One region of the Stenotrophomonas sp. YJH_SMC_29 genome, then DNA from elsewhere that is predicted to be linked to it. Evidence: riboswitches for the same ligand, from Rfam matches in the RefSeq annotation. Region 1 holds a riboswitch; the other holds the start of a gene.
The links. Region 1 has a riboswitch for glycine ahead of AC5P9I_RS15845 (trimeric intracellular cation channel family protein). Riboswitches for the same ligand answer to the same signal wherever they lie in the genome.
Positions count from the first base shown of each region.

Region 2: it holds a riboswitch for glycine, as region 1 does, so the genes downstream of both, gcvP (aminomethyl-transferring glycine dehydrogenase) here and AC5P9I_RS15845 (trimeric intracellular cation channel family protein) in region 1, are expected to answer to the same signal.

Region 1 covers NZ_JCAFUK010000015.1:29,249-44,921, reverse strand. Annotated here, with positions in the region: gene AC5P9I_RS15870 (MarR family winged helix-turn-helix transcriptional regulator) at 1-181, shown strand, start outside; gene AC5P9I_RS15865 (DNA alkylation repair protein) at 178-918, shown strand; gene AC5P9I_RS15860 (hypothetical protein) at 1,096-1,353, shown strand; gene AC5P9I_RS15855 (3-deoxy-7-phosphoheptulonate synthase) at 1,649-2,722, shown strand; gene AC5P9I_RS15850 (hypothetical protein) at 2,788-2,910, opposite strand; gene AC5P9I_RS15845 (trimeric intracellular cation channel family protein) at 2,907-3,524, opposite strand; glycine riboswitch at 3,609-3,712, opposite strand; glycine riboswitch at 3,726-3,815, opposite strand; gene AC5P9I_RS15840 (GIY-YIG nuclease family protein) at 3,856-4,131, shown strand; gene AC5P9I_RS15835 (nuclear transport factor 2 family protein) at 4,203-4,634, shown strand; gene AC5P9I_RS15830 (hypothetical protein) at 4,638-5,093, shown strand; gene AC5P9I_RS15825 (NAD(P)/FAD-dependent oxidoreductase) at 5,192-6,472, opposite strand; gene AC5P9I_RS15820 (NYN domain-containing protein) at 6,596-7,375, shown strand; gene AC5P9I_RS15815 (glutathione S-transferase family protein) at 7,487-8,107, shown strand; gene AC5P9I_RS15810 (primosomal protein N') at 8,182-10,359, opposite strand; gene AC5P9I_RS15805 (hypothetical protein) at 10,772-11,782, shown strand; gene AC5P9I_RS15800 (DUF3106 domain-containing protein) at 11,775-12,359, shown strand; gene AC5P9I_RS15795 (MATE family efflux transporter) at 12,567-13,931, shown strand; gene sppA (signal peptide peptidase SppA) at 14,046-15,673, shown strand, end outside.
Region 2 covers NZ_JCAFUK010000001.1:549,601-565,273, forward strand. Annotated here, with positions in the region: gene AC5P9I_RS02645 (DUF819 family protein) at 1-598, opposite strand, end outside; gene AC5P9I_RS02650 (sensor histidine kinase) at 717-2,003, opposite strand; gene AC5P9I_RS02655 (response regulator transcription factor) at 1,990-2,703, opposite strand; gene AC5P9I_RS02660 (glycosyltransferase family 39 protein) at 2,835-4,538, shown strand; gene AC5P9I_RS02665 (phosphatase PAP2 family protein) at 4,650-5,417, shown strand; gene AC5P9I_RS02670 (phosphoethanolamine transferase) at 5,414-7,063, shown strand; gene AC5P9I_RS02675 (M2 family metallopeptidase) at 7,752-9,716, shown strand; gene AC5P9I_RS02680 (hypothetical protein) at 10,188-10,580, opposite strand; gene AC5P9I_RS02685 (siderophore-interacting protein) at 10,663-11,559, opposite strand; gene AC5P9I_RS02690 (multidrug effflux MFS transporter) at 11,701-12,927, opposite strand; glycine riboswitch at 13,228-13,330, shown strand; gene gcvP (aminomethyl-transferring glycine dehydrogenase) at 13,393-15,673, shown strand, end outside.

The DNA of each region.
Region 1 (15,673 bases):
CCGTGTGCAGATCGTGTTGACTGCACCGGGAAAGCGCTTGGCCGAATCGCTGTTCGAGCAGCACACGCACTGGATCAGCGGCCTGTTCAACGGCCTGGACGCGGGTGAACAGCAGCAGTTGTCGCAGCTGCTGCACAAGGTCTGGCAGCACACGGACGCTGGGCGGGAATCCGCAGCATGAGCACGCCCGTTCCTGCGCAAAGGCTGCGTGCACTCAACAGTGGCAGCGCCGCTGCCACCCATCTGGCCGAATGCCTGGCCGTGGATTTCGCCGCGCTGCTGCAGGTGGTGGCGCCTGCCCTTGAGCCGGAAGCGCTGCAATGCATGCGCGATGCCTCAGGCAAGGGCATCACCCAGCGCATGGCGCTGGCGGCGCGGTTGCTGCACGAAGCCGGGCAGGGGGATCCTGCGCGTTGGCAGGCGCATGTCTCAGACACGGTGCGCGGCTGGGCCTGCTACCTGATCGGCAGCGATGCCGGCGCGACGCTGCCGGCCAAGCTGCAGGCGATGCGTCCGCTGGCTGACGACCCGCACTTCGGCGTGCGCGAATGGGCGTGGCTGGCGCTGCGTGCCGACATTGTTGCCGCACCCCTGCAGGCGCTGGCGTACCTGCAGCCATGGACGCAGGAAGCATCGCCGTACCTGCGCCGCTTCGCCTGCGAAGCGCTGCGCCCGCGCGGCGTGTGGGCCACGCATATCGCGCTGCTCAAGCGGCACCCGGAACATGCATTGCCGCTGCTGGAAGCGCTGGCCAACGACCCGGAGCGCTACGTGCAGGACTCCGTGGGCAACTGGCTCAACGACGCCGGCAAGACGCAGCCGCAGTGGCTGCGTGCGTTGTGCGCGCGCTGGCAGTACGAACACCACAGCGACGCCAATGCCTACATCCGCAAGCGTGCACTGCGCTCGCTCCGGTAGTGCCGGCCGCTGGCCGGCACCCCCCGGACCTTCAAGGAAGAAGCAGCATGTCGCACACCTTCATCGAGCGCTATACCGCCACCCCCGCCTGCACCCCGGACGCGCATGGCACATGCGCCGGTCACCCGGACGCGGTAAACAGGGCATTGCCCATGTCCATCCGCAGGGGAGTTGATCATGCAGAGCACGCTCCAGGTCACGCTGTTCGGCCCGCTTGGCGACAGCCCGGCATTGCAGTTGCCGGGGCTGGAAGGGCCGTCGGTGGCCATCCCGGAAGCGACCCTGCGGCGGTTGGTCTCCGATCTCTATACAACGCGCTCCCTGCTCAACCCCGAGCAGCTGGACGAGGCCAGGCAGGAGCTGGACCGCGTCCTGGATCGCTGGGCGGACATCCACGAAGGCCTGCTGCTGGACGTGGAAGTGCATGGCAAATGACCGACGTTGCGTGGCTGCCGCCACGGAGGCAGCGCTGGAGCCCACCTCGCTGAACCACGTCCCCAGTTGCGGATGAAACATTTTGCACTGCGCAAAAGCTGTGCTATCAATAGATCCCATGAACGCAGCCGCTACCCGCTTTTACTGGTATTACTTTCCGAAGCCACTGGCGGAGGAAGGACTGCGCTCACCCTGAAGAAAGCTTCAGACGCATTCCCGAAAGCCGCCAGCGAACCTGGCGGCTTTTTTCATGTCGCCACGCTGGGGACCCCCAACGTTCCGGAGATCTCCCCCAATGCCCCCGCACACCGACGACCTGCGTATCCGCACCATCGAACCGCTGACACCGCCCGCCCAGCTGCTGGCGATGCTGCCCTGTGACGATGAAGCTTCCGACACCGTCAGCGCCTCGCGCGCGGCCCTGCACCAGATCCTGCACGGCCGTGACGACCGCCTGGCCGTGGTGGTGGGCCCGTGCTCGATCCATGATCCCAACGCCGCCATCGAGTACGCCCAGCGCCTCAAGCCGCTGCGCGATGCACTGGCCGGCGAACTGGAAATCGTCATGCGCGTCTACTTCGAGAAGCCGCGCACCACGGTGGGCTGGAAGGGTCTGATCAATGATCCGGACCTGGACGGCAGCTTCAGGATCGACAAGGGCCTGCGCATCGCCCGAGGCCTGCTGCGCGACATCAACAAGCTCGGCCTGCCGGCCGGTGTCGAGTTCCTCGACGTGATCTCGCCGCAGTACATCGCCGACCTGGTGGCGTGGGGCGCGATCGGCGCGCGTACCACCGAAAGCCAGGTGCATCGTGAGCTTGCCTCGGGGCTGTCGTGCCCGGTCGGCTTCAAGAACGGCACCGATGGCAACGTCAAGATCGCCGCTGACGCGGTGGGGGCGGCGTCCAATCCGCATCACTTCCTGTCGGTCACCAAGCAGGGCGGCACCGCCATCGTGTCGACCACCGGCAACCCGGATTGCCACGTGATCCTGCGCGGCGGCAAGCAGCCGAACTATGACGCAGGCAGCGTCGGCGAGGCCTGCCAGGTGCTGGCCAAGGCCAAGCTGCCGACCCGGCTGATGATCGATGCCAGCCATGCCAACAGCCTGAAGAACCCGGAAAACCAGCCGAAGGTGATCGACGACATCGCCGCTCAGCTGGAAGAGGGCGAACAGCGCATCGTCGGCGTGATGATCGAGAGCCATCTGATCGGTGGCCGCCAGGAACTGGTGGAAGGCCAGCCGCTGGTCTACGGGCAGAGCATCACCGATGGCTGCATCGACTGGGATACCACGGTGACGGTGCTGGAGCGGCTGGCTGCGGCCGTGCGCGCCCGTCGTGAAGTGAAGGTGTCCGAAGCCGCCTGATGGAAGCCGCTTGAGTGCGGCACGTGTGTGGATGGCGGCCAGCGCCTGCGGGGGTGCGGCCGCGATCAGGGCCGGTCGGAGTTGGAGACCGGCCCGTCTGCACCGGTGATGCGCCTGGCGCTGCGCATGAGCGACAGCGCCAGGTCCATCGCCGGGGTGGTGCGGGTCCCGGCGAACACGATCCTCAATGCACTTCGTCGTGGTACACGAACTTCGGCATTTCCCAGCGGTAGTGGATGGCCAGCAGGCGCAGCGCGAAGCCGCCGCCCAGGCAGCACAGGATCGCGGTGGCGTCGGCCACGCCCCAGTGCAGCAGCAACAGGTACGCCGCGCCGGTCAGCAGCGCGATGATCGCGTACAGCTCCTTCTGGAAGATCAGCGGCACCTCGTTGCAGAGGATGTCGCGCAGCACGCCGCCGAACGCGCCGGTCAGCATGCCGGCGATCAGCACGATCGGCATCGCATGGCCGGCTTCGCGCGCGATCGAGCAGCCGATCAGGGTGAAGGCGATCAGGCCCAGTCCGTCGAGCACCAGGAACGTGCGGCGGAAGTGGTGCATCCAGCGTGCGACCCAGGTGGCGATCAGCGCCGCGCATACGGTGAAGCCCAGGTACTCCGGATGCTTCACCCAGCCCAGCGGGTAGTGGCCGAGCAGGATGTCGCGCAGGGATCCACCACCGAGGGCGGTGACGCAGGCGATCATGACCACGCCGAACAGGTCCATGCGGCGGCGGCCGGCGGACAGTGCGCCGGTCATGGCTTCGGCGGAAATGGCAATCAGGTAGATGATGGACAGCAGCATGGGACAGACTCCGGGCGCGGTGGGGCCGGCCATGCGCGACGACCGCCACTGCCTGCGCAATGACGGGATGACGATGACCGGTGCCGCTCCCGCTGTCCTTTTGCCTGAGAGTTCAGCGGCATGGGCCGCGTGCCCCTTCGGCGGATCGTCCCGGGCGTGCCCGGTGACCTCTCTCCAGCTCGGCGAGTCGAATGCATGGTTGGTGGGATTCCAGCCCACCGGCCTGAGCGATCATGGGAGCCTGCGCCTTCGGCGGGCGCCAGCGCGGCGCCTCTCTCCTGCATTCGGGCGCCAGTATATCCGCTGCAGTGCAGCACGGCATAATCCGGGCATGGCCCCGTCCCTCCGCCCGTGGTTCCTGTACCTGCTCGAATGCCGCGATGGCAGCTATTACGCCGGCATCAGCACCGACGTGGACGCGCGTTTCGCCGCCCACCAGGCCGGCAAGGGCGCACGCTATACCCGGGCCCGGCCACCGCTGCGCGTGCTGGCCGTGCGCGAGTACCCGGACCGGGCCGCCGCCTCACGCGCCGAGTGGCAGCTCAAGCAGCAGCCCCGCGAGCGCAAGCTGGCCTGGCTGCAGGAACCGGTCGAGACGCTTCTGTAGATCCACGCCCTGCGTGGATGGGCTACCCGGCCCATGCGATGATCGCCCCGCGCCCAGAGTTGGAGACCCGGATGTCGACGATCGCCCTGCTGTTCGCTCTTTCCGCAGCAACGAGCCCTGCCGCCGACCCGGCCACCCTCGCGGCCATCGAAGCCACCTGCCACGACTACGTCGATGGCCAGCTGGAGGCCAACCCGCAGCGGGTCGCCCACTCCTTGCATCCGGACCTGGCCAAGCGCGCGGTCCTCGGCGATACACCCGACGAACGCCTGGGCCTGCGCCGGATGTCGAAGGAAGAACTGGTCTCGTTGACGAAGCAGGGCGCGTTGAAGACCCCGAAGGATCAATGGGATCGCCGCTGCACGGTGCTGGACGTGACCGGCAACGCGGCCTCGGCGCGGCTGGAAACCCCGTGGTTCGTCGACTACTTCCACATGGGGCGCTTCGGCCAGCGCTGGGTCATCGTCAACGCGCTGTGGTACCCGAAACCGAAGGCGCAGTGAGCGATGCGTGCCGCCGGCAACGCATGGATCTCCGTCGTCGTCCTGGTCGCGGGTGTCGCGCTTCTGCCTGGCCTGCTGTATCTGCTCGGGCTGGCGCTGGTGGATGGTCGGCCGAAGCCGGCGGACCGCGTGCCCAGTGGTGTGGCCGCATGCAGCGGTGAACCACGGGCGGGATACCAGCCGATGAATCCCTGGCACTTCACTGCCCAGTTCTTCGACAAGGACGGAATGAAGAAGAAGGTGCCTGAAGTGGAGCGGGAGGCCTTCTGGATTGCCCGGCGCCACCTGTGGCGGCAACCACAGCGCGGCATGCTGCGCTGGCATCTCAGCAGTACCGCATTGACGATCTGGATCACCCGGCATTGGAGTACCGCGCAGATTGCCGATACTGCGAGAAAGGAGGATTTCTGCCGGACCTGGTCGAAACGGCGGGTCCCCGGTGGCCCGATGAGCAAGTAGAGCCTAGAGCCACGCCATGCGTGGAGGGTGTTGACGGGGTCAGTGCCCTTTCCTGCGGAAAGGGAACCGACCGCGCCGCAGCCGGCCAGCGGCCGGCACTACCGTCGGGGGCGACGGTCTTCCTGGTCATCACCGAAGATGATGCGCGCACTGCGCTGGTAGCTCCAGTACGCCACGGCCCAGTTCAGCAGCACCACGATGCGGTTGCGGAAGCCGATCAGGAAGAACACGTGCGCGGCCAGCCAGAACCACCAGGCCAGCACGCCGGACAGTTGCAGCCGTCCCAGGTGCACGATCGCGGCCATGCGGCCGATGGTGGCCAGGTTGCCGTAGTCGGCGTACTTGAACGGGCCGGGTGCGGGCGTGCCGTGCAGGCGTGCGCGGACCACCTCGGCCACGTACTTGCCCATCTGCTTGGCGGCGGGCGCCACGCCGGGAACCGGCTTGCCGTCGGCCTGGCTCAGTGCGGCCAGATCGCCGGCCACGAACAGCTCCGGGTGATCGGGCAGGGTCAGGTCCGGTTGTACCGGCACGCGCCCGGCGCGATCCAGCGGCACGTCCAGCGTGCGCGCCAGCGGTGACGCCGCCACGCCGGCGGCCCAGACCACGGTGCGCGCCGGCACGAACTGGTCACCGAGCGTGAAACCCTGGCTGTCGATGTTGCTCACCGGGGTCCCGGTCAGCACTTCCACGCCCAGCTTTTCCAGCTGCCGGCGCGCCTTCAGCGACAGCACTTCCGGGAACGAGGACAGCACGCGTGGGCCGGCCTCCACCAGCCGCACCTTGGCACTGGCCGGATCGATATGACGGAACTCATTGCGCAGCGTGTGGCGTGCAATCTCGGCCAGGGTGCCGGCCAGTTCCACACCGGTCGGGCCGCCGCCGACGATGGCGAAACTCAACCACGCCGCCTTCCTTGCAGGGTCCGGTTCGGCCTCGGCACGCTCGAATGCCAGCAGCAGCTTGCGGCGCAGTGCGATGGCATCGTCCAGCGTCTTCAGCCCGGGCGCATCGTCGGCCCACTGATCGTTGCCGAAGTAGGCGTGGGTGGCGCCGGTGGCCAGCAGCAGGCTGTCGTAGTCCAGCGTGCTGCCATCGGCCATGCGGATCTGCCGGGCCTGCTTGTCGATGGCCACCACTTCGCCGAGGCGGACTTCCACATTGCGCTGGTGGCCGAGGATGTGGCGCAGGGGTGCAGCGATATCCGGTGCGGACAGGCCGGCGGTGGCCACCTGGTACAGCAGCGGCTGGAACAGGTGATGGTTGCGGCGGTCGACCAGGGTGATGCGTATGCGTTCGCGGGCCAAGGCACGGGTGGCCCAGAGACCGGCAAAACCGCCGCCGACAACGACCAGGTGGGGAACGCGCTCGCGACTCATCGACTCACTCCAGTGGGGGCATTGGGGGAAGCGCCTGGCATCTTCGCACGGCGGCCACCTGTCACGTCAGCGACCGCCCGGATCGGCGATACTCGGGTTCAGGCAACGGCCCGTGAGGAGCCCATGAGCGAACCGGAAAAGCGCATCGCCCTGTTGATCGACGCCGACAACGCGCCGGCCTCGAAGATCGACGAGGTCCTGGCCGAAGTCGCGCGCTACGGCGTGGCCAATGTGCGCCGCGCCTATGGCAACTGGAAAAGCCCGCGACTGAAGGGGTGGGAAGCGGTACTGCATGAGTATGCGATCCGCCCCATCCAGCAGTTCGCCTACAGCAAGGGCAAGAATGCCTCGGATATGGCGATGGTGATCGATGCCATGGACCTGCTGTACGCGCGCAACCTTGATGGCTTCGCCATCGTCTCCAGCGATGCCGATTTCACCCCGATGGTGATGCGCCTGCTGACCGATGGCGTGAAGGTGTATGGCTTCGGCGAAAAGAAAACGCCCGAACCCTTCGTCAACGCATGCTCGAAGTTCACCTACCTGGAAGCGCTGGGCCAGACCCACGCCAGTGTGCCGGATGCCGAGCAGGCATCGAGCGAACAGGCATCCAACGAGCCCGTCGCCAATGACGATGCACGCCCGCGCAAAAGCGGCGCGGAGATGCGCAGCGACACGCGGCTGGTGAAGATGCTGCGCCGCGCGGTGTCTGCGGCCGAGGGCGAGGATGGCTGGTCGCACCTGGGGCCGGTCGGCAGCCAGATCGGCAACCAGGCCTCGTTCGATCCGCGCAATTATGGCTACGGCAAGCTCAGCGACCTGCTGGCGGCCATCGGCCTGTTCGAGCTGAAGAAGGATGGCAAGTCGTCCTACGTACGCGCGCTGCCGAAAAAGAACCGGTAGTGCCGGCCGCTGGCCGGCATGCTGCAGATGCCAGATCCCGCACCCGGCACGCACATCACCCACCGATCAGGCGTATCGTTGCCGCTCGCATTGCCAGCAAGGAAAACCCGCATGTTGAAGATCTGGGGCCGTCGCAATTCCAGCAACGTCCGCAAGGTGCTGTGGTGTGCCGAGGAGATCGGCCTGCCGTACGAATCCATCGAAGTCGGCGGCAGCCACGGCGGCACGCAGACGCCGGAGTACCAGGCGATGAATCCCAACGGCCTGGTGCCGGTGATCGAGGACCACGGCCTGCCGCTGTGGGAATCGAACACCATCGTGCGTTACCTGAGCGCGCGCTATGCGCTGGGCACGCTGTACGCCGAGGACCCGATGGAGCGCGCGCAGGCCGAAAAGTGGATGGACTGGAGCACTTCGCGGATGGCGCCGCTGTACAGCGACCTGGTCTGGGGCATCATGCGCACCGCGCCGGCCGACCGTGACGAAGCGCGCATCAACGCGGCCATCGTCCGTGCCGGTGACTACCTGGCGATGGCCGATGCCACCCTGGCCACGCAGCCATGGCTGTCGGGCGGGACGTTCGCGATGGGCGACATTCCGCTCGGCTCGCTGGTGTACGCCTGGTATGAACTGCCGATCCAGCGCCCGGACCTGCCGCACCTGGCCGAGTGGTATGCGCGCCTGCGCGAGCGACCAGCTTACCAGCGCGGCGTGATGTCGCCGCTGACGTAAGCGAAGGCGTTCGGGGTCAGAGCCCTTTCCTGCGGAAAGGGATCCGGCCCCGATAACCAAGGGGCTCTGACCCCTCAATACAGATCCGTCGGATCCACATCCAGCGACCAGCGCACCTTGCGGGCTTCCGGCAGCGCGTACAGCTGCGGTACCAGTTGCGAAAGCACGCCATGCAGGGGCGGTCGCTGCAGGGCCGACAGCAGCAGCTGCGTGCGCTGGTAGCCGGCGCGGCGTGGCATCGGTGCGGGCATCGGCCCGTAGGCCTCGACCACGTCCTGTTCGCCCAGCAGCTGCCGCGCGGCCAGCAGGAATGCGTTGGCATGCTCGACCTGCTGCGCTTCAGCACGCATCAGCGCCAGATGCGCGAATGGCGGGAACCCGGCCGCCTGGCGCTGGTTCAACTCGGCCTGCGCAAACGGGTGGTAGCCACCGCTGACCAGGGTTTCCAGCAGTGGATGCCCGGGGTGGTGGGTCTGCAGCCAGACCTCGCCGGGGTCACGTGCACGCCCGGCGCGACCGGCCACCTGGATCAGCTGCTGGGCGAGTTTCTCGCTGGCGCGGAAATCGGCCGAGAACAGTCCTTCGTCGATGCCCACCACCACCACCAGGGTCAGCTTGGGCAGGTCGTGGCCCTTGGCCAGGATCTGCGTGCCGACCAGGATGCCGGGTTGGTCGCCCAGTTTTGCCAGCTGCTGTTCCAGCGCGTCGCGTCGCGAGGTGGTGCCGCGGTCGATGCGCACCACCGGGAAGTCGGCGAAGGCGGCGGTGAGGTGCTCTTCCAGGCGTTCGGTGCCGATGCCCTGCGGCTGCAGCGCCAGGCTGCCGCAGGCCGGGCACGCCAGCGGTGCCGGCTGCCGCGCGCCGCAGTGGTGGCATTGCAGGCGCCGGCCCCCGCCATGCACGGTCATCGGCGCGTCGCAGCGCTGGCACGGCGCAGTCCAGCCGCAGTCATGGCACAGCAGCACCGGCGCGTAGCCGCGGCGGTTCTTGAACACCAGCACCTGCTGGCCACGCTGCAGGTGCTCGCCGATGCCGGCCAGCACATCGGCCGAGAGGCCGTCATGCAGCGGCCGCTTGCGTACGTCGAGGATACGTACGCGCGGTGGCCGCGCATCGCCGGCACGCTGCTTCAGGCGCAGGTGGGTGTAGCGGCCTGCGTAGGCGTTGTGCAGGGTTTCCAGCGAGGGCGTGGCGCTGCCGAGCAGTACCGGAATGCCCAGCGCCTTGGCCCGGACCAGGGCGAAATCGCGCGCGTGGTAGCGGATGCCATCCTGCTGCTTGTAGCTGCCGTCGTGTTCCTCGTCGACGATCAACAGGCCGGCCTGCGGCAACGGCGTGAACACCGCCGAGCGGGTGCCGACGATGACCCGCGCTTCGCCGCGAGAGGCCGCTGCCCAGACGCGCGCGCGCTCGTTGTCGTTCAAGCCCGAATGCAGCGCATGCACCGCAATGCCGAGGCGACCACGGAAGCGGGCCAGGGTCTGTGGGGTGAGGCCGATTTCCGGTACCAGCACCAGCGCCTGCCTGCCGTGCGCCAGGCAATGGATGATCGCCTGCAGGTAGACCTCGGTCTTGCCGCTGCCGGTCACGCCATCGAGCAGGAACGGCTGGAAGCCTTCGGCGGCGGTGATCGCGGCCACGGCGGCGGCCTGGTCCGGGTTGAGGGTAGGGCCCGGCAGCGGCTGCGCGTGTTGGGGCGCCACTGCCAGCGCGACGCGCTCGGCCAGGGCGCGCTTGGCCAGGCTGCGTGCGGCAGTGCGCCAATCCTCCATGCGTTCGCCCAGCACGTCTTCATCGACGATGGCGTCGGCCAGCAGTTCGGCCAATTGCCGCGGCCGGCTGCCGGCGCGCAGCGTCGCGCGCTGGGCATGGCCCTCGGTTGTCAGCTGCCAGCCCCAATGGTGGGTGTCGGGCAGGGCCTCACCATGCCGCAGCGGACCGGGCAGGGCGGTGCTGACGACCTCGCCCAGCGGCGCGTGGGTGTAGCGCGCCAGCCATTGCAGGCTTTGCCACAGCTCGCCCTGCAGCAACGGCTGCGGGTCGCACCACGCCAGGGCCTGGCGCAGCCCCTGCCCGTCGTCCGTCTGTCCGTGGCCGGTCACGACACCGACCAGCTCCCGGTTGCCGAACGGCACTTTCAGGCGGCAGCCGACCGCAATCGCAGGGCCATCGCCTTCCGGTGGCAGGTAGTCGAACAGGCGCGGCAGCGGGACGGGCAGGGCGACCTGCAGGGTCGGAATCGGTGAAAGCATCGGGCCAGTGTACCGGGCCATGCGCGCGCGGATGGCAGCGGACGGGGCGACCGGACGGCGTCCCTTGAATCATAAATGTCACCTAAATATCGGTGTCCATTGGAGATTCAGTCTTATCCACATGTTCTGTGGATAACGTTGTGCGTTACCGGCCAGCGGACGCGCAGGAGGCCGATGGCGACGGCCTCACGCTCAGGTTGGTCAAAAAATCGCCACACGGCAAAAACAATCAAAATCAACAACTTATGTGTGAAACAAAGCTGAAACAGAGTGAATTCAGGCGGATGCCGCAGTTTTCCCCGAAACCCGCGTGGTGCTGTGCACAACCTGCAGCACGAAGTGCCGGTGGGCGCAAGTCCTACGGGCGTCGATTGCCTGCCGCTATCATGCCGGCAGACCTCTGGAGTGACCGATGACGGCTGTGCCCGCCCCTGTTTCCTCGACCGCGGCCGGCGCGCTGTCGGCGTTCCTGCGTGGCGTCGAGCGCCGCGCCCTGGTGGTGGCTGAACTGCAGTGCGGCGACGCCGCCCGTGCCGAGCAGACCCTGGTCGCGGTGATGCGCGCGTTCGCGGCCGTTGCCAGCGACCTGCCGATGGCGCAGTGGCCGACCCGCTTCTGGACCCTGCTGGGGCAACGCCAGGCACTGCGCGAACCGGTGGGCGGGCAGTGGGCCGCGCCGTTGGCCGCGCTGGGCGGGATGGCGCCGCTGCCGCGCCTGGCGCTGCTGCTGCGGGTGGGCGGCAGCCTCGACGAGGGCATTGCCATGCGCGTGCTCGACCAGGACGAGGCCGGCTACCAGCACCTGCTGGCCGACGCGTGCCCGCGTGATGCCCATGGCCAGCCCGACGCCGCGGCCTGGCGCCAGCTGGCCGAGCAGGTGCAGGCGCGTATCCGTGAACTGCCGGCCACGCGCCTGCAGCAGCTCCAGCAGCCGGCCGCACCCGTCGCGCACAACGAGGCGCCGACGTCCAGCTGGCGCGCTCCCCAGCGCGACGAGCGGGCCACCGCCCACGCCAACGTCAAGCGCCGTCGGGCGAGTGCCAAGCCGCGCTGGCGCGGTCCGCTGATCCTGCTGGCGACCGTGGCAGTGCTGCTGGCCGCGGCGCTGGGGTGGCGCTACCTGCAGGGGCATTCCATCGGCAGTGATGCGCCGCTGCCGGAGGGCGTCGTGGGCGAAGCCGGTCCAGTGACCGTGGAAGCGCTGCCGCCGAGCAAGGTCAATGCCACGCCGGACGCGACCCAGGCCCAAGCCCATGACGACGCAGCGATGCTGGCCGATCGTGACTACCCGCTGGTCGCCGATGCCGACCTGTATGCGTGGACCGCCGCCGGCGGCCCGCTGCCGGTGGACGAATCGCAGTCCAGGCCAAGCCGGCCGGAGCCGGCCAGTGCCGCGCTGGAAACCGCTGCCGCCGATGAATAAGTCCATGTTCGCCAGCCTGCTGCTGGCCCTGCCGCTATCCCTGTCCGCCGCACCGCAGTCGTTGAGCGTGCCGTTGCCGCCACCGGTCCCGGGCAGTTCGCCGGCCACGCCGGCGTCGGCCGCTGCTACTCCAGCCCCTGCGGAGTTCGCCCAGCTGGATGCGCAGCAGCAGCGCCAGCGCCGCGCCGACTACGCCGCCTGGCGCGCATTGCCGGAAGCCGAGCGCGAGCGCATCCGCCAGGCCGCCGCGCGCTTCAATGCGCTGCCGGCCGATCAACAGCAGCGCATGCGGCAGCAGTTCCAGGCACAGGACCAGGCGTTCCGCGACGGATGGCGGCTGGGCCCGCAGCTGGGCCTGGAATTCCCCAAGCTGCACGGACTGTTCGGATTCGTGCCGCCGGAGCAACGCGAGTCGGCGCTGGCCGTGCTGCGCCAACTCAGCCCGGCGCAGCTGGCCCAGCTGACCCTGGTCGCGCAGCGCACGCCGCCGCAGGAACGCGATGCGGTACGCAGCGCCTTCCTCGCGGTACCCGCCGCCGAACGCGACAGCTGGCTCAAGCGCCAGGCCGGCCAGTAGAAAAAGGGGATGGAGGGGATTAAGTCGTATCAGGCCAGTCAGTGCCGAATGCGACTTAATCCCCTCCGTCCCCTTTTTGCTTGGGGCAGCCGCAACCCGGCATTCACGCCATGTCATGGGAATGCAGGCGCTGCCCGCGTAAGATGGGCGCCCGCAACCCGGTGCCTGTGCCCTTCGCGCGCAACCGCAGTTCGCGTCAAGCACCTTATGTCTACTGCAACCTCCACGCCGCGCTTCAGCAAGGAAGTCGGCGCCACCGGTCTGCTCGCCCTGCCGCTCGTGCTGGGCCATGTGTCCACCGGTCTGATCTCCTTCGTCGACAACGTGATTGCCGGCCACCACGCCACGGCCACCCTTGCCGCAGTCACCATCGGCACGGCGCTGCTGTGGCTGCCGATGCTGATTCCGATCGGCACCCTGATCTCGCTCACCGCCTCGGTGTCGCAGCTGCACGGCGCTGGCCGCGAGCGCGAGATCGGCCCGCTGTTCCGCCAGGCACTGTGGCTGGCGCTGGGGCTGGGGCTGATCATGTTCACCTTCCTCACCGTGGTGCCACCGCTGCTGCCGTCGTTCGGCATCGCGCCGGACATCGTGCCGGGGGCGACCGCGTTCCTGCACGCGGTGCGCTGGGGCGGGCCCGCGCTGACCCTGTACTTCTGCATGCGTTACCTGAGCGAAGGCATGCACTGGACGTTGCCGACCATGCTGCTCGGCTTCGGCGGCCTGCTGGTGCTGGCGCCGATGGGCTACGTGCTGGCCAACGGCAAGCTCGGTTTCCCGGAACTGGGTGCGGAAGGCCTGGGCGTCGCTTCGGCGGTGATGATGTGGCTGCAGGCCACCGCGTTTGCCCTCTATCTGTGGCGCACCAAGCGCTTTGCCCACCTGCAGCTGTTCTCGCATTTCGAAGGGCCGCGCTGGAAGGCGATCTGGGAGCTGCTGCGCACCGGCCTGCCGATCGGCATCACCGTGCTGATGGAAGGTGGCTTGTTCATCGTCACCGCGTTGCTGATCGGTCGCCTGGGTGCCAATGAAGCGGCGGCGCACCAGATCGCGATCAACGTCGCGCAGCTGTGCTTCATGATTCCGATGGGCGTGGCCGAGGCCACCACCGTGCGCGTCGGCCATGCGGTCGGCCGTGGCGATGGCTTCGGCGTGCGACGCGCGGCCTGGGCCGGTTACGCGATCATCATGGGCACGCAGACGCTGTCGGCGGCGGTGCTGCTGTTCGGCCACGACGCCATCGTCGGCGTGTACACCAACGACCTGGCGGTGGCCGGGCTGGCCTCGACCCTGCTGCTGTACGCGGCCACCTTCCAGTTCCCGGACGGCATCCAGGTACTGTCAGCCGGTGCGCTGCGCGGCCTGAAGGACACCCGCGTGCCGATGTTCATCGCCATGTTCGCGTACTGGGGCCTGGGCATGCCGCTCGGCGCCGGGCTCGGCCTGGGGCTGGGCATGGGCCCGCAGGGCATGTGGATCGGCCTGATCGTCGGCCTGACTGCCGCTGCCATCCTGATGGGCTGGCGCCTGCGCCGCAGCAGCCTGCGCATCGGCCAGTCGATGCTGTCCTGATCGTCCCGCCCGCCTGCCCACCCATGGCGGGCGATCCCCTGACTTGTGTCCGATGCCGCATCACGCGGCACCGGCTATGCTGGTACCACGGCAAGAAGCCATCCGGAGCGTTCCATGAATCAACCCGTGCCCCCGCTGCCCCCGGCGCGTCGCAATCCCGTCGCCAGTTTCTTCATCGGGCTGTGGGACGTCATGAACTTCACCCGCCGGTTGATCCTCAACCTGGTGTTCTTCGGCCTGCTGTTCCTGCTGCTGGTGATGTTCGTCATCGCCGCCGGCATGGGCGCCGGTGCCAGCAAGTCGCTGCAGGACCGCACCACGCTGGTGATCGCGCCCGAAGGCCGCCTGGTCGAGCAGTTCAGCGCCGATCCGGTCAGCCGCGCGCTGGCCAAGGCGGTGGGTGACAACGGTGCCGAAGAGATCCAGCTGCGCGACCTGCTGCGGGTGATCGAGTCGGCCAAGGAAGACAAGAAGATCGAGCGCGTGGTGCTGGAACTGGACAAGCTGCAGCCGTCCGGCTTCGCCTCGTTGCGTGAGGTGGCCGCCGCGCTGCAGGACCTGCGCGCGTCCGGCAAGCAGCTGGTGGCCTACAGCGAGAGCATGGGCCAGTCGCAGTACCTGCTGGCCGCGCAGGCCGACGAGGTCTACCTGGACCCGATGGGCTCGGTCGTGCTCGAGGGCCTCGGCCGCTACCGCCAGTATTTCCGCACCGGCCTGCAGGACAAGCTGGGCGTGGACGTGCACCTGTTCAAGGTGGGCGAGTACAAGTCCGCGGCCGAGCCGTACGTGCTCGACGCGGCGTCACCGGCCTCCAAGGAAGCCGACCTGTTCTGGATGAACGACGTCTGGCAGCGTTACCTGGGCGACATCGCCAAGGCCCGCCGCCTGGATCCGGCACAGCTGGCCGCCGGCATCGACACGCTGCCGGAAGGCATTGCCGCCGCCGGTGGCGACCTGGCCAAGTTCGCGCTGCAGCAGAAGCTGGTGACCGCGCTGAAGACCCGCGAGGAATTCGAGGATCTGATGATCGAGCGCGGCGTCGCCGACGACGATGCCGACGGCGGTTTCCGCAACGTCGACTTCGGCCGTTACCTGGCCCTGCTCGACGCCCGTCGCAACCCGGTGGACTCGCGTCCGCAGGTGGCGGTGGTGGTGGCGTCCGGCGAGATCAGCGGTGGTGACCTGCCGGCCGGCCGCATCGGTGGCGAGTCGACCTCGGCGCTGCTGCGTGCCGCGCGTGACGACGAGAACGTGAAGTCGGTGGTGCTGCGGGTGGATTCGCCCGGTGGTGAAGTGTTCGCCTCCGAGCAGATCCGTCGTGAAGTGGTGGCCCTGCAGGCCGCTGGCAAGCCGGTGGTGGTGTCGATGGGCGACCTGGCCGCCTCCGGTGGCTACTGGATCAGCATGAACGCCGATCGCATCTATGCCGATCCGTCGACCATCACCGGTTCGATCGGCATCTTCGGCATGGTGCCGAACTTCAGCCGCGCGCTGGACAAGATCGGCGTGCACACCGACGGTGTCGGCACCACCCGTTTCGCCGGCGCCTTCGACGTTACCCGGCCGATGGACCCGGCGGTGGGCCAGGTCATCCAGACGGTGATCAACAAGGGCTACGCCGACTTCACCGGCCGTGTCGCCGACGCCCGCAAGAAGCCGGTCGAGGCGGTGGACGAGGTCGCCCGCGGCCGCGTGTGGAGCGGTGCACAGGCCAAGGAACGCGGCCTGGTCGATGCCTTTGG
Region 2 (15,673 bases), on a different contig from region 1:
TATCGATCTGCTGCGCGCGATTGGCCAGGAACAGCAGGATCGCCATCCACAGGCTGGCACAGGCCACGTCGACCACGGCGAACTGGCCGAAGGTGGTGGCGTCGGTGCCGAACACCTCGCGCATGGCCACCATGTTGGCGCCACCCCCGATCCAGCTGCCGGCCAGCGCGGCCATGCCGGCCCAGGTATCACCGGCCACGGTTTCCGGGTGGATCAGCTTCATCAGCTGGAACGAGACGATCGCACCGAGCATGATGCCGGCCGTACCGGCGCAGAACACGATCAGCAGTTTCGGGCCGAGCTTGGCGATGCCTTTCAGGTCGATCGACAGCGTCAGCAGGACCAGCGCGGCCGGCAGCAGCACGTCACGCGCGACCGGGTTGTACAGCGTGGTGTTGTGGCCATCGATGACACCGGCGGTGTTGTAGATGGCGGGGATGAAGTAGCACAGCAGCAGGGCCGGCACCCAGGCGAAGATCTTCTTGAGCAGCGGCGTCGGACCACTGGCGGCCCAGAAGATCAGGGCCAGGGTGGCGGCAATCAGGCCCAGTCCAACGATGTCGTTGCTGATCAGGGCAGGAGCGGGTTCGGTCGGCATGGGATCCTCTGTCGATCGAAAGAGCGGAAAAAAAAGCGCCGCATAAAGCGGCGCAGGTTGAGATTAACATTGTCTTCACGCCGGGTCATGCGGCAGTGCGCAGTGGGCGGGAGCCCGGTCAGGCGGGGCGCGAAGCGCCGAAGTCCAGGGTGACGCGGGTCCCGCGCGGTTCGCAGGGGTGCAGCTGCAGGGTCCAGCCCAGGTGTTCGCACAAGCGCGCAATCAGGTCCAGCCCGATACCGCCGCCACGATCGGCGCGCCCGCCACGGGCCATGCGCGCGTGGATGGCAGCGATCTCCTCCGGGCTCATGCCATGGCCCGGGTCCTGCAGGGTCAGCACCGCCGACGGACTCAGCTGCAGTTCGATATGGCCGCGACCGCTGTTCTCGATGGCATTGCGCAGCAGGTTGCCGATCGCCGCCTGCACCACCGCCATCGGCGCGACGATATCCACCGGCGCGGCCTGGATGCCGATGCTCAGGTCCTTGTCGCCGAGCAGGTGGCGATGGTCGTCGACGATTTCCGGCAGCAGCTGGTCCAGCGCGATACGCTCGGCACGCGCGGCCAGGCGCGCCGGGTCACGTGCCAGCACCAGCAGCAGCTCGATCAGCTGCTCCACGCTCTGCGCGGTGCGCAGCACCCGCTGCATCTGCTGGCGGGCACGCTCGGGCAGGCCCGGTTGCTCCAGTGCCAGTTCGGCGGCACCGGTCATCACCGCGATCGGCGTGCGCAGTTCGTGGCTGGCGGTGCTGATGAAGACCCGCTCGCGCTCGACGAACTGCTCGTTGCGGTCGAGGTAATCGTTCAACGCATCGGCGATGGTGTGCAGCTCGGAACTGCCGCGCGGGTCGACCTCGATACGCTGGCCCTGCACCCCTGGGCGCAGGGCGCCGATGTGCTGGGCCAGCAGGCTCAGCGGGCGCACCATGCGCTCCATGCCGAACGACGCCATCAACACGGTGACGAAGATCATGATCACCCCGGCCAGCATCACCCAGCGCGTGGCGAACTGCTCCAGGTCGTGGAAGTCGGAGATGTCCAGCGCCAGCGCCACCCGCCCCATCGAGCCGGTGTCGCGCACCATCACTGCGGTCTGCCGGTCCTTGATCGGCACGCCGTCGTGCAGCCCCGGGTGCAGCGTGCGCACGCTCTCGGGCATGTTGCCCTCGTCGAAGCGGAACAGGCTGAGCGTGTCCGAGTCCTGCCAGCGGTAATGGGGCTCGTGCTCGGTGTGGTCGACAATGCTGTCCAGTTCGGAATTGAGCAGTGCGCGCCAGGCCGCATGCTCGGCGTGCTCGTGCACGTAGTTGCCAACGCTGAACACGGCGATCGACAGCAGGGCCAGATAGCCCAGCAACCACCACACCACGCGCCGGTACAGCGGGCCCGGCTTACGCGCCTTCATCATCTTCCTTGCCTGCATCACTGGCGGCGGTCACCGCCAGGCGATAACCGACCCGCGGCAGGGTATGGATCAGCTTGTCGGCGAACGGGCCGTCGACGCTGCGCCGCAGCTCGTAGACATGTGAGCGCAGCAGATCGCCATCGGGTGGCTCGTCGCCCCACAGGGCGAACTCCAGCTGCTGGCGGGTCACCGCGCCCGGGCTGGCCCGCATCAGCACCTCCAGCAGCTTGCGGCAGGCCGGGTACAGATGCAGCACCTGGCCGCCACGCTGGGCCTCCAGGGTCGCCAGGTCCAGCACCAGGTCGCCGACCTGCAGGCGCTTGCGCGGATTGCGGCCCTGCGCACGCGTCAGCAGTGCCTCCAGCCGCACCTCCAGTTCGGGGAGGGCGAACGGCTTGGTGAGGTAATCGTCGGCCCCCGCGCGGAAGCCGGTGATCTTGTCCGGCAGCTCGTCGCGCGCGGTCAGCATGATCACCGGCACCTCCGAAGCGTGCTCGGCGCGCAGGCGGCGCAGCACCTCCGGCCCCTCCATGCGCGGCAGCATCCAGTCCAGGATCACCGCGTCGTAGGGGTGGCTGCCGGCCAGGTGCAGGCCGGTGATGCCGTCCGGGGCCACGTCGAGCACGTGCCCGCGCGACTCGAAGTAGTCGAACAGGTTGGCCACCAGCTGGCGGTTGTCCTCGATCACCAACAGACGCATGCACGAAAGATCCACGGAAGTTCGTACCATGGTAGCGCTGACCATGTCGGAATGCGGTCGCCGTGCGCCCGCTCCGACGCCTTTCCTACCCCTGCCACGTCAGAGTGGCCGTTTTGCTCCCGGAGCCTGCCGTGCCCGTAGCCCTGCCCCGCCATTGGCGCCTGCCCCTGTTGTGGCTGCTGATCATCGCTGCGTTGGCCGCCGGCATCGGCCTGCGCCAGCCGCAGCCGCCGGACGAGCCGCGCTTCGTGCTGGCGGCCCGCACCATGGTCGAAAGCGGGGAATGGCTGCTGCCGCACCGGGGCGTGGAGCTGTACGCGGAGAAGCCGCCGGTCTTCATGTGGCTGCAGGCGGCCGCCTACGAACTGGTCGGCAGCTGGCAGTGGTCGTTCCTGCTGCCGTCGCTGCTGGGCGCCCTGCTGAGCCTGTGGCTGGTTTCGGACCTGGCACGGCGGCTGTGGTCACCCCGGCATTCCCTGTATGCCCTGGCGGCGCTGTTCTGCACCCTGCAGTTTGGCCTGATGGCCAAGCGCGCGCAGATCGACATGGTGCTGGTGGGCATGACCACGGTGGCCCTGTGGGGCCTGATGCGCCACCTGTGCGAGCGCCGCAACCTGCCCGCACTGTGGCTGGCCGGCTTCGCGGCGGGCCTGGGCACAGTGACCAAGGGTGTGGGTTTCCTGCCGCTGCTGATGGTGCTGCCGTGGTTCGGCTGGTGGCTGTACCAGCGTCGCCGCGGCCACCGGGTGGACGGTCCGCACCCGGCAACGCTGCTGTGGCTGATCCCGGCCTTCCTGCTCGGCGTGGCGGTATGGCTCGCCCCGCTGGGCTGGGCCCTGCTGCATGAGCCCAGTGCGGCCCTGCAGTCGTATGCCCACGAACTGTTGTTCAAGCAGACCGGCACCCGCTATGCCAACGCCTGGCACCACCGCCAACCGGCCTGGTATTACCTGCAGGTGATCCTCACGCTGTGGCTGCCGGGCAGCCTGCTGCTGCCGATGCTGTTCAAGCCTTGGTGGCGCCGCATCCGCCGTGGCGACCGTCGCCAGTGGCTGCTGCTGGGCTGGGCCGTTCTGGTGCTGGTGTTCTTCAGCGCCAGCCCGGGCAAGCGCGAGGTCTATGTACTGCCGATGCTGCCGGCGATGGCGCTGGCGGAGGCCCCGTTGCTGCCGGGGCTGCTGCGCCGGTTGTGCGTGCGGCGCTACCTGTTCGGCTACAGCGTCGTGCTGATGCTGGCCACCGGCGTGCTCGGCGTGCTGCTGCTGACCGAACACCCCTGGGCCCTTGCGCAGCTTGAGCGCCGGGCAATGCCGGATACGCTGCTGCCGGTGCTCGGCGATGGCCTGCTGACCTTCGCCATCGCCCTGGCCACGCTGATCGTGTGGCTGCGGGTGCGCCGTGCGGCAACCCTGGTGCTGTTGGCCCACGGCATGCTGTGGATGCTCTACGGCCTGGTGCTGATCCCGGCGCTGGACCCGTACGCGTCGGCGTCCGCGGTGATGCGCCGGGTGGGCGCGAGGATCGGCCCCGATGCAGAGCTGGCGCTGGTCGCCTGGCGTGAACAGAACCTGCTGCAGGCCGACCGCCCGGTGCGCGAGTTCGGCTTCAAGCGGCCCTGGGCCGAGCAGTGGCACGATGCCGGCCCCTGGCTGGCCGAGGCGCCGGACAAGCGGTGGTTGCTGGTGCTGGACGAGGCAATGAGTCCCTGCGTGGACCCGGCCAAGGTGATCGATATCGGCATCGCCAACAGGAATCGTTGGCAACTGCTTCCCGGCTCCGCATGGAACCCGGAATGCCATGCCGAGCGGACAGGATCGACCGCAGACGAAGACTGAACGTTGACATGCACCGGGGAATCATTAACCCGGCGCGAACGAGCGTCCGACCCTTCTCCGACATCAAGGTGACGAGCATGACTGCGGATTCCCGAACCGCCTTCCCTCAGCATGCCCGTTCGTCCCATTGATGCGGTTGCACCGCCTGCGACATCGCCACTGGCGTCAAGATTCGCCGTAACTCACTTCTGGCTGCCTGTCGCAATCGGTCTGCCCGTGTTTACGGTGCTGATGGGTTTCGGCGGCGATCAATGGGTGGCCGATCACCTGTTCCGCCTTGAAGGTGGCCACTGGGCGTTGCAGGACGCCTGGGTCACCCGCGCGGTGGTGCACAAGGCCGGCAAATGGCTGAGCACGTCGGCGGCGCTGGTCGCGATCCTGTTGTGCGTGCACCACTGGCGCAAGGGAGGCGATCGCACCCTGCGATGGGCGCTGCTTTATGTCGTAATTGCCATGGCGCTGGGGACGGGCGTGATCTCCCTGCTGAAGGCCCTGGTGCCGATGGACTGTCCCTGGGACCTGCTGCGCTACGGTGGCCATCAGCCCTATATCGGCCTTTTCACGCAGCGCCCGGCCGGGATGGCCGCCCAGGCGTGCTTCCCTGCCGGCCACGCCAGCGCGGGCTATGCGTGGCTGTGCCTGTACTATTTCGCCCTGCTGTGGCGCCCGTCGTGGCGCTGGGCTGGGTTGTGGATCGGCCTCGGCACCGGCCTGGTGTTCGGCATCAGCCAGCAGCTCCGGGGGGCGCATTTCCTTTCGCATGACGTTGCCACTGCATTGATTTGTTGGCTGCTTTCGCTGGGCCTGTACCTGATCGTCAAACGCGTCCTGACACGCCGTCAGCTGGACCATCCCAACCGCCAGGAGGCAAACGCATGAGTGCATCGGTCCAACGCCCCGCCCGCCCGTCTGCGCTGGCGGGTCTTCGCCACTGGCGGCCACAGCTGTCCACCGAAGCACTGATCACGTTCACCAGCCTGTTCTTCGCGGTGGCCGGCAACGGCCTGTTCTGGCACAGCGCGATGGCCAGCCACCCGGGCAGCCTGCGCTACGCGCTGTCGCTGCTGCTGTTGCTGCTGGGTGCGCACGGCGTGCTGCTCGGCATCCTGGTCTGGCGCTGGAATGCCAAGGTGGTGATCAGCCTGCTGCTGCTGGTGACCGCGTTCGCCGCGCACTACATGGGCCGCTACCACATCTACCTGGATGCGGACATGCTGCGCAACGTGCTGGCGACCGACCCCAAGGAAAGCCGCGAGCTGATGACCGTGTCGCTGATATGGCCGGTACTGCTGCTGGCGGTGCTGCCGATGCTGGTGCTGTGGCGCGTGCAGCTGCGCCGGCGCAGCTGGGGCCGCAGCCTGCTGTGGCGGCTGGGCTTCCTTGCAGTAGCCGCAGTGACCGCCGTCGGCGGCGCGTTGATCTCGTTCCAGGATGTCTCGGCGCTGATGCGCAACCAGCGCGAAGTGCGTTACCTCGCCACGCCCGCCAATGTGCTGCTGGGCATGCCGCGTGCACTGCGTGGCGACAACCCGGTGCAGCGCGCACCGAAGTTGCCGATCGGAACCGATGCCAAGGCCACGCCGCGAGCGCCGGCCAGCAAGCCGCGCCTGCTGGTGATCGTCATGGGCGAAACCGTGCGCGCGCAGAACTGGGGACTCAATGGCGGCCGCAACACCACCCCGGAACTGGCGCAGGCCAGCGTGATCAATTTCCCGGACATGCATTCGTGTGGCACCAGCACCGAGGTTTCGCTGCCGTGCCTGTTCTCGCCGTGGGGGCGCCACGATTACGACGAGAAGAAGATCCGCGCACACCAGTCGCTGCTGCACGTGTTGAATCGCGCCGGCATCGCGCCGTTGTGGCGTGACAACCAGTCCGGCTGCAAGGGCGTGTGCGAGGGCCTGGACTTCCAGTCGCTGTCCGATGCCACCACGCCGGGCCTGTGCGCCGATGGGCGCTGCATGGACGAGATCCTGCTGCAGGACCTGGCCACCCAGGTACGGGCCAGGCCCGGCGACCGGGTGGTGGTGCTGCACCAGCTGGGCAACCACGGACCGGCCTACTTCGAGCGCTATCCGCCTGCATTCCGTCGCTTCACCCCGACCTGCGATACCCGTGACATCGGCCGCTGCTCGCGCGAAGAGATCACCAACAGCTACGACAATGCCGTGCTGTACACCGATCACTTCCTGACCAAGACCATCGGCACGCTGCAGGGCATGCAGGACTACGACACGGCGATGATCTACCTGTCCGACCATGGCGAGTCGCTGGGCGAGAAGGGCCTGTTCCTGCACGGCGTGCCCTACGCCATCGCCCCGGCCGAACAGACCCGGGTACCGATGACGATGTGGTTCTCCCCGGGTTTTGCCAGCAGCCGCGGGTTGGACCTGCAATGCGTGCGCAAGCGCTCGGCGGCCTATACCGACCACGACAACCTGTTCCCGTCGGTGCTGGGCCTGATGCAGGTGAAGACCTCGCTGTATGACCGCGACCGCGACGTGTTCGCCAGCTGCGAAGGTTGAGGGGTGTCCGGCAGGGCTTGCAGCCCTGCACCCGCGGTAGTGCCGGCCGCTGGCCGGCAGCCTCGACAGCAACAGCAGAAGCGGGTTTCCTGAGGGATGGCGGGGTGGGTCCGGTGGCGGGAGACGCCGTAAACCCATCCTTGGGGGCTTGGCCGCGGCATCCATGCCGCGGACACTCCCGCCACCGGACCCACCCCGCCTTCGACAGTTTTCCGCGATCTGTTGGACATGCCGATGGGGTCGGATCCGTTTTCCGTAGGAAAACGGATCCGACCCCATTTTGATTGTCGATATCTGACAGATGTGTCGATCAAGGTCGACACCTACCGACAGCACACGGAATCTGTCAGAGGCGGGGCGGTGTCGGAGTGCGGGGTGTCAGCCGCATGGGCCCGAGGCATGCCTCGGGCGGGTTGGGCAGGACGCCCAACCCCGGTCTTGCCGTGTGCGCAGGAAAGCGCACACGAGCAAGCGGCTGCCAAGCCTACACGGACGTACTTGCGGCGTCCCCGCACTCCGACACCGCCCCGCCAAACCAAGAATAGTCCGCTGTTGCTGTTGCTTCTGCCTTTGCCCTTGCCTGAAGGCCTCTGCGGGTGCCGGGCGCCGCCCGGCCGACTTCCGCCACTTGCGGTGGCAGCGGCTGCCCACTAGCCTTCGGCCGTCGTTCACCACCCAAGGATCGCCCGTGAAACACCGTCATCTCCTGCTGGCTTCGGCAATCGCCGTTGCCACGCTGGCCCTGGCTGCCTGCAAGAAGGAAGCTGCCCCAGGCACCGATACCGCCGGCAGCAGCGCCCCGGCCGGCGAAACCGCCGACCAGTTCGTGGCCCGCATCAATGCCGAGTTCAAGGCCGCCTACCCGGAGATGACCTCGGCGCAGTGGTTGTCCTCCACCTACATCAACAGTGATTCCGAGCGCATCGCGGCCAAGGCCAACGAGCGCTCGCTGACCCAGCTCAACAGCTGGATCGAACAGGCTGCGAAGTTCGACGGCCAGCCGATGAGCGAGGACAGCAAGCGCGCGATCCACCTGCTGAAGCTGATGTCCTCGATGCCGGCGCCGCGCGATCCGGCCAAGCTGGCCGAGCTGACCCAGATCGCCACCCGCATGGAAGGCAGCTACGGTGCGGGCAAGTACTGCACCGACGCCAACGATCCCAACTCCTGCCGCCAGCTGGGCGAGCTGGAGCAGGTGCTGGCGCGCAGCCGCGACTACGACAAGCAGCTCGACGCCTGGCAGGGCTGGCACAGCACCACCAAGGGCATGCGCGGCGACTACCAGAAGTTCGTCGGCCTGGTGAACGAAGGCGCCAAGGGCATGGGCTTCACCGATGCCGGCCAGATGTGGCGCAGTGGCTATGACATGCCGCCGGAGCAGATCGGCCCGGAAACCGATCGCCTGTGGGAACAGGTCAAGCCGATGTACGAGCAGCTGCACTGCTACGCGCGCGGCAAGCTGGACAAGACCTATGGCAAGGACAAGGCCGAAGTGGGCAACGGCCTGATCGCCGCGCACCTGCTGGGCAACATGTGGCAGCAGGACTGGTCGAACCTGTGGGACCAGCTGGAACCGTACCCCGGCGCCGGCAGCCTGGACATCACCGCGGCACTGGAAAAGCAGTACCAGACCAACCTGAGCGCGGCGCTGGCCAAGGCCGGCAAGGACGCCAACGTCGCCGCGCAGTACAAGGCGCAGCGCGAGGCCGAACTGCGTACCGCCAGGCAGATGACCGAACGCGCGCAGGACTTCTACGTGTCGCTGGGCATGCCGTCGCTGCCGCAGTCGTACTGGGAGCGCACCCAGTTCATCAAGCCCGATGACCGCGACGTGGTCTGCCACGCCAGCGCCTGGGACATGAACATGGAAGGCGACGTGCGCACCAAGATGTGCATCAAGCCGAACGAAGAGAACTTCACCACCATCTACCATGAGCTGGGCCACATCTATTACGACCTGGCCTACAACCCGCTGCCGCCGCTGTTCCAGGGCGGTGCCAACGATGGCTTCCACGAAGCGATCGGCGACACCATCGTGCTGGCGATGACGCCCAAGTACCTCAGCTCGATCGGCCTGGTCGATGCGCCGACCGAAAGCCGCGAAGCGGTCATCAACAACCAGATGCGCATGGCGCTGTCGGGCGTGTCGTTCCTGCCGTTCGGGCTGATGATCGACCGCTGGCGCTGGGGCGTGTTCGATGGCTCGATCACCGCCGACAACTACAACAAGGCGTGGTGGGACCTGAAGGCCAAGTACCAGGGCGTGGCCCCGGCCAGCACCCGTGGCGAAGAATTCTTCGACCCGGGCGCGAAGTACCACGTGCCGGGCAACACCCCCTACACCCGCTACTTCCTGGCGCGCATCCTGCAGTTCCAGTTCTACAAGGGCCTGTGCGATGCGGCCGGCTACAAGGGCCCGCTGCATGAGTGCACCTTCTACGGCAACAAGGAAGCCGGCCAGAAGTACTGGGCGATGCTGAGCAAGGGTGCCAGCCAGCCGTGGCAGGCCACGCTGAAGGAGCTGACCGGCACCGACAAGCTCGATGCCGGCCCGATGATCGAGTACTTCACCCCGGTCAACGAGTGGCTCAAGCAGCAGAACGAAGGCCAGATGTGCGGCTGGCAGGCCAACGCGGCCCCGGCGGCGAAATGAGAAAAGGGGCGGGTCCGCGAGGATCCGCCTCTTCCTGGTCGTGCCGGCCGCTGGCCGGCAATTACGCGATGAAGACCCCGCGGGCAGCCGGCCAGCGGCCGGCTCTACCGGAACAGCGATCAAGCAAAGGCCAGATGTGCGGCTGGCAGGCCAACGCGGCCCCGGCGGCGAAATGAGAAAAGGGGCGGGTCCGCGAGGATCCGCCCCTTCCTGGTAGTGCCGGCCGCTGGCCGGCAACTGCACGGTGGAAATCCGTCTGGCAGCCGGCCAGCGGCCGGCTCTACCGGAACAGCGATCAAGCAAAGGCTAGGTGTGCGGCTGGCAGGCCAGCGCGGCCCCGGCGGCGAAATGAGAAAAGGGGCGGGTCCGCGAGGATCCGTCCCATTCTGGTAGTGCCGGCCGCTGGCCGGCAACTGCACGGTGGAAATCCGTCTGGCAGCCGGCCAGCGGCCGGCGCTATCCCAACCGCGATCAGCTGTCCTTCTTCGCGGCCATCGCCGCAGCCAGCTCCGCCTTGAACTCCTCGAACGTCTGGCCCTTCTCCTTCGCTTCGGCCTGCGCGGCATCACGCAGTGCATCGGAGTACATCAGGCGCACCGGCGTGCCATTGCGTTCGTGCAGTTCACCGGCCTGCATGATCAGCGCCAGGACCTGCGCGGCGGAGTCACTGTGGCCGGCGATACGGCCATCCATGCCCAGCACCCATTCGCCGTCGCGGCGCACGACACCGGCCAGCAGGGTGCGCTGCGCGTCGCGCAGTTCGGCATGCGGCTCCACCGGCGACGCCTGGGCGGCGGCCTTGTTGGCGGCCTGCTTTTCCTGGCGACGGCGCTGGTCGCGGCGGATCTTGGAGGTGGTGGACATCGTGCGGTACCGCGGCGAGGGGGGCGCAAGGATAACCCACCCCGCCGGCCAGGCCGTTTCACGCGGCCCCGGTTCGACACGGTCAATCCAGCACCCTGCCCTGCCGCCAGTAGCCCATGAAGGTGATCGCGCGGCGATCCAGCCCGCACGCGCGCAGCAGGTGGCGCCGGATCGCCATCACCGCCCCCGCCTCGCCCGCCACCCAGGCATACAGCGGACCGGCCACGCGGGAATCGGCCTGTTCCCAGAGGATCTGCGTATCGACGTCGATCTCCTCCAGCGCCTCCCCCGCTACCCCGCCGGGAGCGGCGGCCAGGCGCGCCTGGACCGCCTGCAGCAGCGGCTGTCCGTAGCTGGCCCGCCCGCGCGGCAGCCAGACCAGCTCGGCCGTGGCCGGTGCCTTCAGGCGCACCGCGTCGCCGGCCTGGGCCACTTCCAGCAGCGCCAGCGTGCGCGGCGGATCCACCCTGGCCGCCAGTTCCTCGAGGATGCCGGCCACCGCCGGTAGCGCGGTTTCATCGGCCACCAGCAGCACCTGGCCGACGCCGACCGGCGGTTTCCATTCCCAGCCCTCGCTGCTGTCGGCGCAGTCGGCGTCCGGGGCCAGCAGCAGCACCCGGTCGCCCGGGCGTGCGTGGATCGCCCAGCGCGACGCTGGCCCGGTCTCGCCGTGGAGGACGAAATCGACGTCGACCTCGCCCTGCTCGGCGCGCAACTGGCGCAGTGTGTAGGTGCGCATCGGTGGGCGCTGATCATCCGGCAGCGCCCGGTAGCGCCGGTACCAGTCCGCACCGCTGGGGACCTGCGGCACCCGCTGGCCAGGCAAGGGGAAGAACACCTTGATGCGCTGGTCCGGGCCTTCGGTCTTCATCCGCGCCACGTCGGCACCGGTGAACACCATGCGATCCAGGGAAGGGGAAAGAACGCGGCGCTCCTTCAGCGCCACCTCGAACAGGCGGTAGGTCTGCTGCGCAGCCATCGGGAAACCTCATGCAACGGCATCGGATCGGCTGGCTGTGGTGCATCCGCGCACCGGCTGGCTGGAGTGCCCAGCCTAGCCCGGTGATTTCCCGTCGCAAGCGTTGCGGGCGCCACCGCCCGCCCTACCCCTGCGTGCTGCTCAATGGCCCGTGCAGGCCGCCTGCGCCGCGCGTTCGCGCTGGTGTTCCCAGTACCAGAACACGAAGCCGGCGCCGAAGAACCCGGCCTGGCCCAACGCCAGGTGCAGCGGGCTGGCACTCAGCAGCGGCGACACCACGCCGGCCACCACGGTGCTGATCATCAGCTGCACGAACGCCTGCAGCGACGAGGCCAGGCCGCGCTGGTGCGGGTACATGTCCAGCACCGCCAGCGCCAGGATCGGGAAGATCAGCGCCATGCCCATGCCACCGAGGAAGATCGGCAGCACTGCCCACGGCAGCACGAACTGCGGCGACAGCGCCACGTAGCCGACGTTCAGCAGCACCGACAGCGCGCACAGGCCGAAGCCGATGGACACCTGCCGGGTGGGCGTGGTGTGCCCGGCCATGCGCCCGGAAAGGAACGAGCCGGTGGTCATGCCGCCGATGGTGGGAATGAACAGCCAGGCGAAGCCGCCCTCGCCCAGGTGCAGGTGCTGCATCACGAACACCGGCGCCGAGGAGATGTAGAGGAAGATGCCGCCGAAGCCGATGCTGCCAGCCAGCGCCAGGCGCAGGAAGCGTGGGTTGAAGCCGATGCGCACGTAGTCGCGCAGCAGCACGCGCGGCGACAGCGGCACACGTGCTGCAAGCGGATGGGTCTCCGGCAGGTAGCGTGCGGTGGCGACCAGCAGGACCAGCGAGAACACCACCAGGAACCAGAAAATCAGCGGCCAGCCCGCGCCACTGAGCAGGATCCAGCCGCCGATGATCGGCGCGATCGCCGGTGCGATGCCGAACAGCATCGATACCTGGCTCATCAAGCGCTGCGCATCGTGGCCATGGTAGAGATCGCGGATCACCGCGCGGCCGACGATCATGCCGACGCCCGCAGACAGGCCCTGCAGCGCGCGGAACGCCAGCAGCGTGGTCAGGTCGGTGGACAGCGCGCAGCCCACCGAGGCGCCGGCGAAGACTACCAGGCCGCCGAGGATCACCCGCTTGCGGCCCCACGCATCGGACAGCGGGCCGTGCGCCAGGCTCATCAGGCCGTAGAACAGCAGGTACACGCTGATGGTCTGCTGCACCGCCACCTCGTCCACCGCCAGGCGCTGCGCCAGCTGCGGGAAGGCCGGGAAGATGGTGTCGATCGAGAACGGGCCGAACATGGCCAGGCCGGCAAGCAGCAGGGCCATGCGGCGGGTGGAGGGAGCAGCAGCGGCGGTCATGATGAAGGCGTCCGGCAGGGCCATGCGTGGCACGCACGGCGGGCGCCGGTCCCCCTTCTGCAGGGACGGCGCCAGATGAATTCGGGTATCCAGCCATGATAGGTGGGGATTGCGCCCGATGCCATGCAGCGGTGCACAAAACGCATGGCCGGGCCATCGGCCATTCAGGCGCGGCGGCCGGCCCCGGAGGCGGCCGGCGGGCCCGCAACGGGCTATAATCGGCAGGCAACACGGTGGGAGAAGCGGAACACCGCTGCCGAAGGCGCAACGCCCGTAATCGCTCAGGCCCGATACCACCCGTAACAGAACTCTGGAGAGACCGGTTCGATCCGGCGCCGAAGGGGCACGAAGCCGCGGTTTTCCGCGCTTCCAAACTCTCAGGCAAAAGGACAGAGGGGCGCCCCGCAGACCGCCGACCGGCGGCTTGTGCCCGTGCGTGTGCCCTTTCCTGACGGATCCTTCGCCATGTCCCAGAACACCCCTTCCCTGCGTGAGCTCGAGCACCACAATGCGTTCGTCGAGCGCCACATCGGCCCCAACGATGCCGAGATCGCGCAGATGCTCGACGTCGTCGGCCACGCGTCGCTGGATGCGATGACCGATGCCATCGTGCCGGCCAAGATCAAGTCGCCGGCACCGCTGGCACTGCCCGAATCGATGACCGAAGTGCAGGCACTGGCGAAGATCCGTGCGATCGCCGACAAGAACACCGTGCTGCGCAGCTTCATCGGCCAGGGCTACTACGGTACCCACACGCCGAACGTGATCCTGCGCAACATCCTGGAAAACCCGGCCTGGTACACCGCCTACACCCCGTACCAGGCGGAAATCTCGCAGGGCCGCATGGAAGCGCTGATCAACTTCCAGACCCTGTGCGCCGACCTCACCGGCATGGAAATCGCCAACGCTTCGCTGCTGGACGAAGCGACCGCAGCGGCCGAAGCGATGACCCTGGCCAAGCGTTCCGCCAAGTCGAAGTCGGACACCTTCTTCGTGCACGATGCCGTGCACCCGCAGACCCTGGAACTGCTGCGCACCCGCGCCGAGCCCATGGGCATCGTGCTGCGCGTCGGCACCCCGGCCGAGGCACTGGAAGCAGAAGCCTTCGGCCTGCTGCTGCAGTACCCGGACACCTTCGGCCAGATCGGCGATTACAAGGCCCTGGTCGAGGCCGTGCACGCACGCGGCGGCCTGGTGGCCGTGGCCACCGACCTGCTGGCGCTGACCCTGCTGGCCGCACCCGGCGAATGGGGCGCGGACATCGTGGTCGGCAACAGCCAGCGTTTCGGCGTGCCGTTCGGCTTCGGCGGCCCGCACGCCGCGTTCATGGCCTGCCGTGACGCCTACAAGCGCTCGATGCCGGGCCGCCTGATCGGTGTCTCCATCGATGCCCAGGGCAACCCGGCCTATCGCCTGACCCTGCAGACCCGCGAGCAGCACATCCGCCGCGAGAAGGCCACCTCCAACATCTGTACCGCACAGGTCCTGCTGGCGGTGATGGCCTCGATGTATGCCGTCTACCACGGCCCGGAAGGCCTGACCCGCATCGCCCGCCGCACCCACCGCCTGGCCTCGATCCTGGCCGCGGCGCTGCGCAAGGCCGGCGTGCAGGTCGGTGGCGACTTCTTCGATACCCTGCACATCACCGGCGTGCATGCCGATGAGATCCACGCCAAGGCACGCGCCGCCGGTTACAACCTGCGCGCGATCGACAGCGACTCGGTCGGCATCAGCCTGGACGAGACCGCCACCCGCGCCGACGTGGTCGCGCTGGCCGCCGTGTTCGGCGCGCAGGCCGACATCGATGCGCTGGATGCCAGCACCGCCGACGCACTGCCGGCCGGCCTGCTGCGCCAGTCCGCGTTCCTGACCCATCCGGTGTTCAACACCCACCACAGCGAGCACGAACTGCTGCGCTACCTGCGTTCGCTGGCCGACAAGGACCTGGCGATGGACCGCACGATGATCCCGCTGGGCTCGTGCACGATGAAGCTCAACGCCACCGCCGAGATGATCCCGGTGACCTGGCCGGAGTTCTCGCAGATCCATCCGCTGGTGCCGGCCGACCAGGCGCTGGGCTACAAGGAACTGATCGACTCGCTGGAAGCGATGCTGGTCGAATGCACCGGCTACGATGCGGTCAGCCTGCAGCCGAACTCGGGTGCACAGGGTGAGTACGCCGGCCTGTTGGCGATCCGCGCCTACCACCGCTCGCGCGGCGAAGGCCATCGCGACATCTGCCTGATCCCGGACTCGGCGCACGGCACCAACCCCGCCTCGGCGCAGATGTGCGGCATGAAGGTCGTGGTGACCAAGACCGATGCCAACGGCAACGTCGATGTCGAAGACATCCGCCTCAACGCTGAGAAGTACAGCGACCGCCTGGCCGCGATCATGATGACCTACCCGTCCACGCACGGCGTGTTCGAGGAAGAGGTGGTCGAGATCTGCGAGATCATCCACAAGCACGGCGGCCAGGTGTACACCGACGGCGCCAACATGAACGCGCTGGTCGGCGTGGCCAAGCCGGGCAAGTGGGGTTCGGACGTATCGCACCTGAACCTGCACAAGACCTTCTGCATCCCGCACGGCGGTGGCGGCCCGGGCGTCGGCCCGTGCGCGGTCAAGGAGCACCTGGCGCCGTTCCTGCCGGGCAAGCTGGGTGACAACGGTCCGGTCGGCATGGTCAGCGCGGCCAGCTTCGGCAGCGCCTCGATCCTGCCGATCAGCTGGATGTACATCGCGA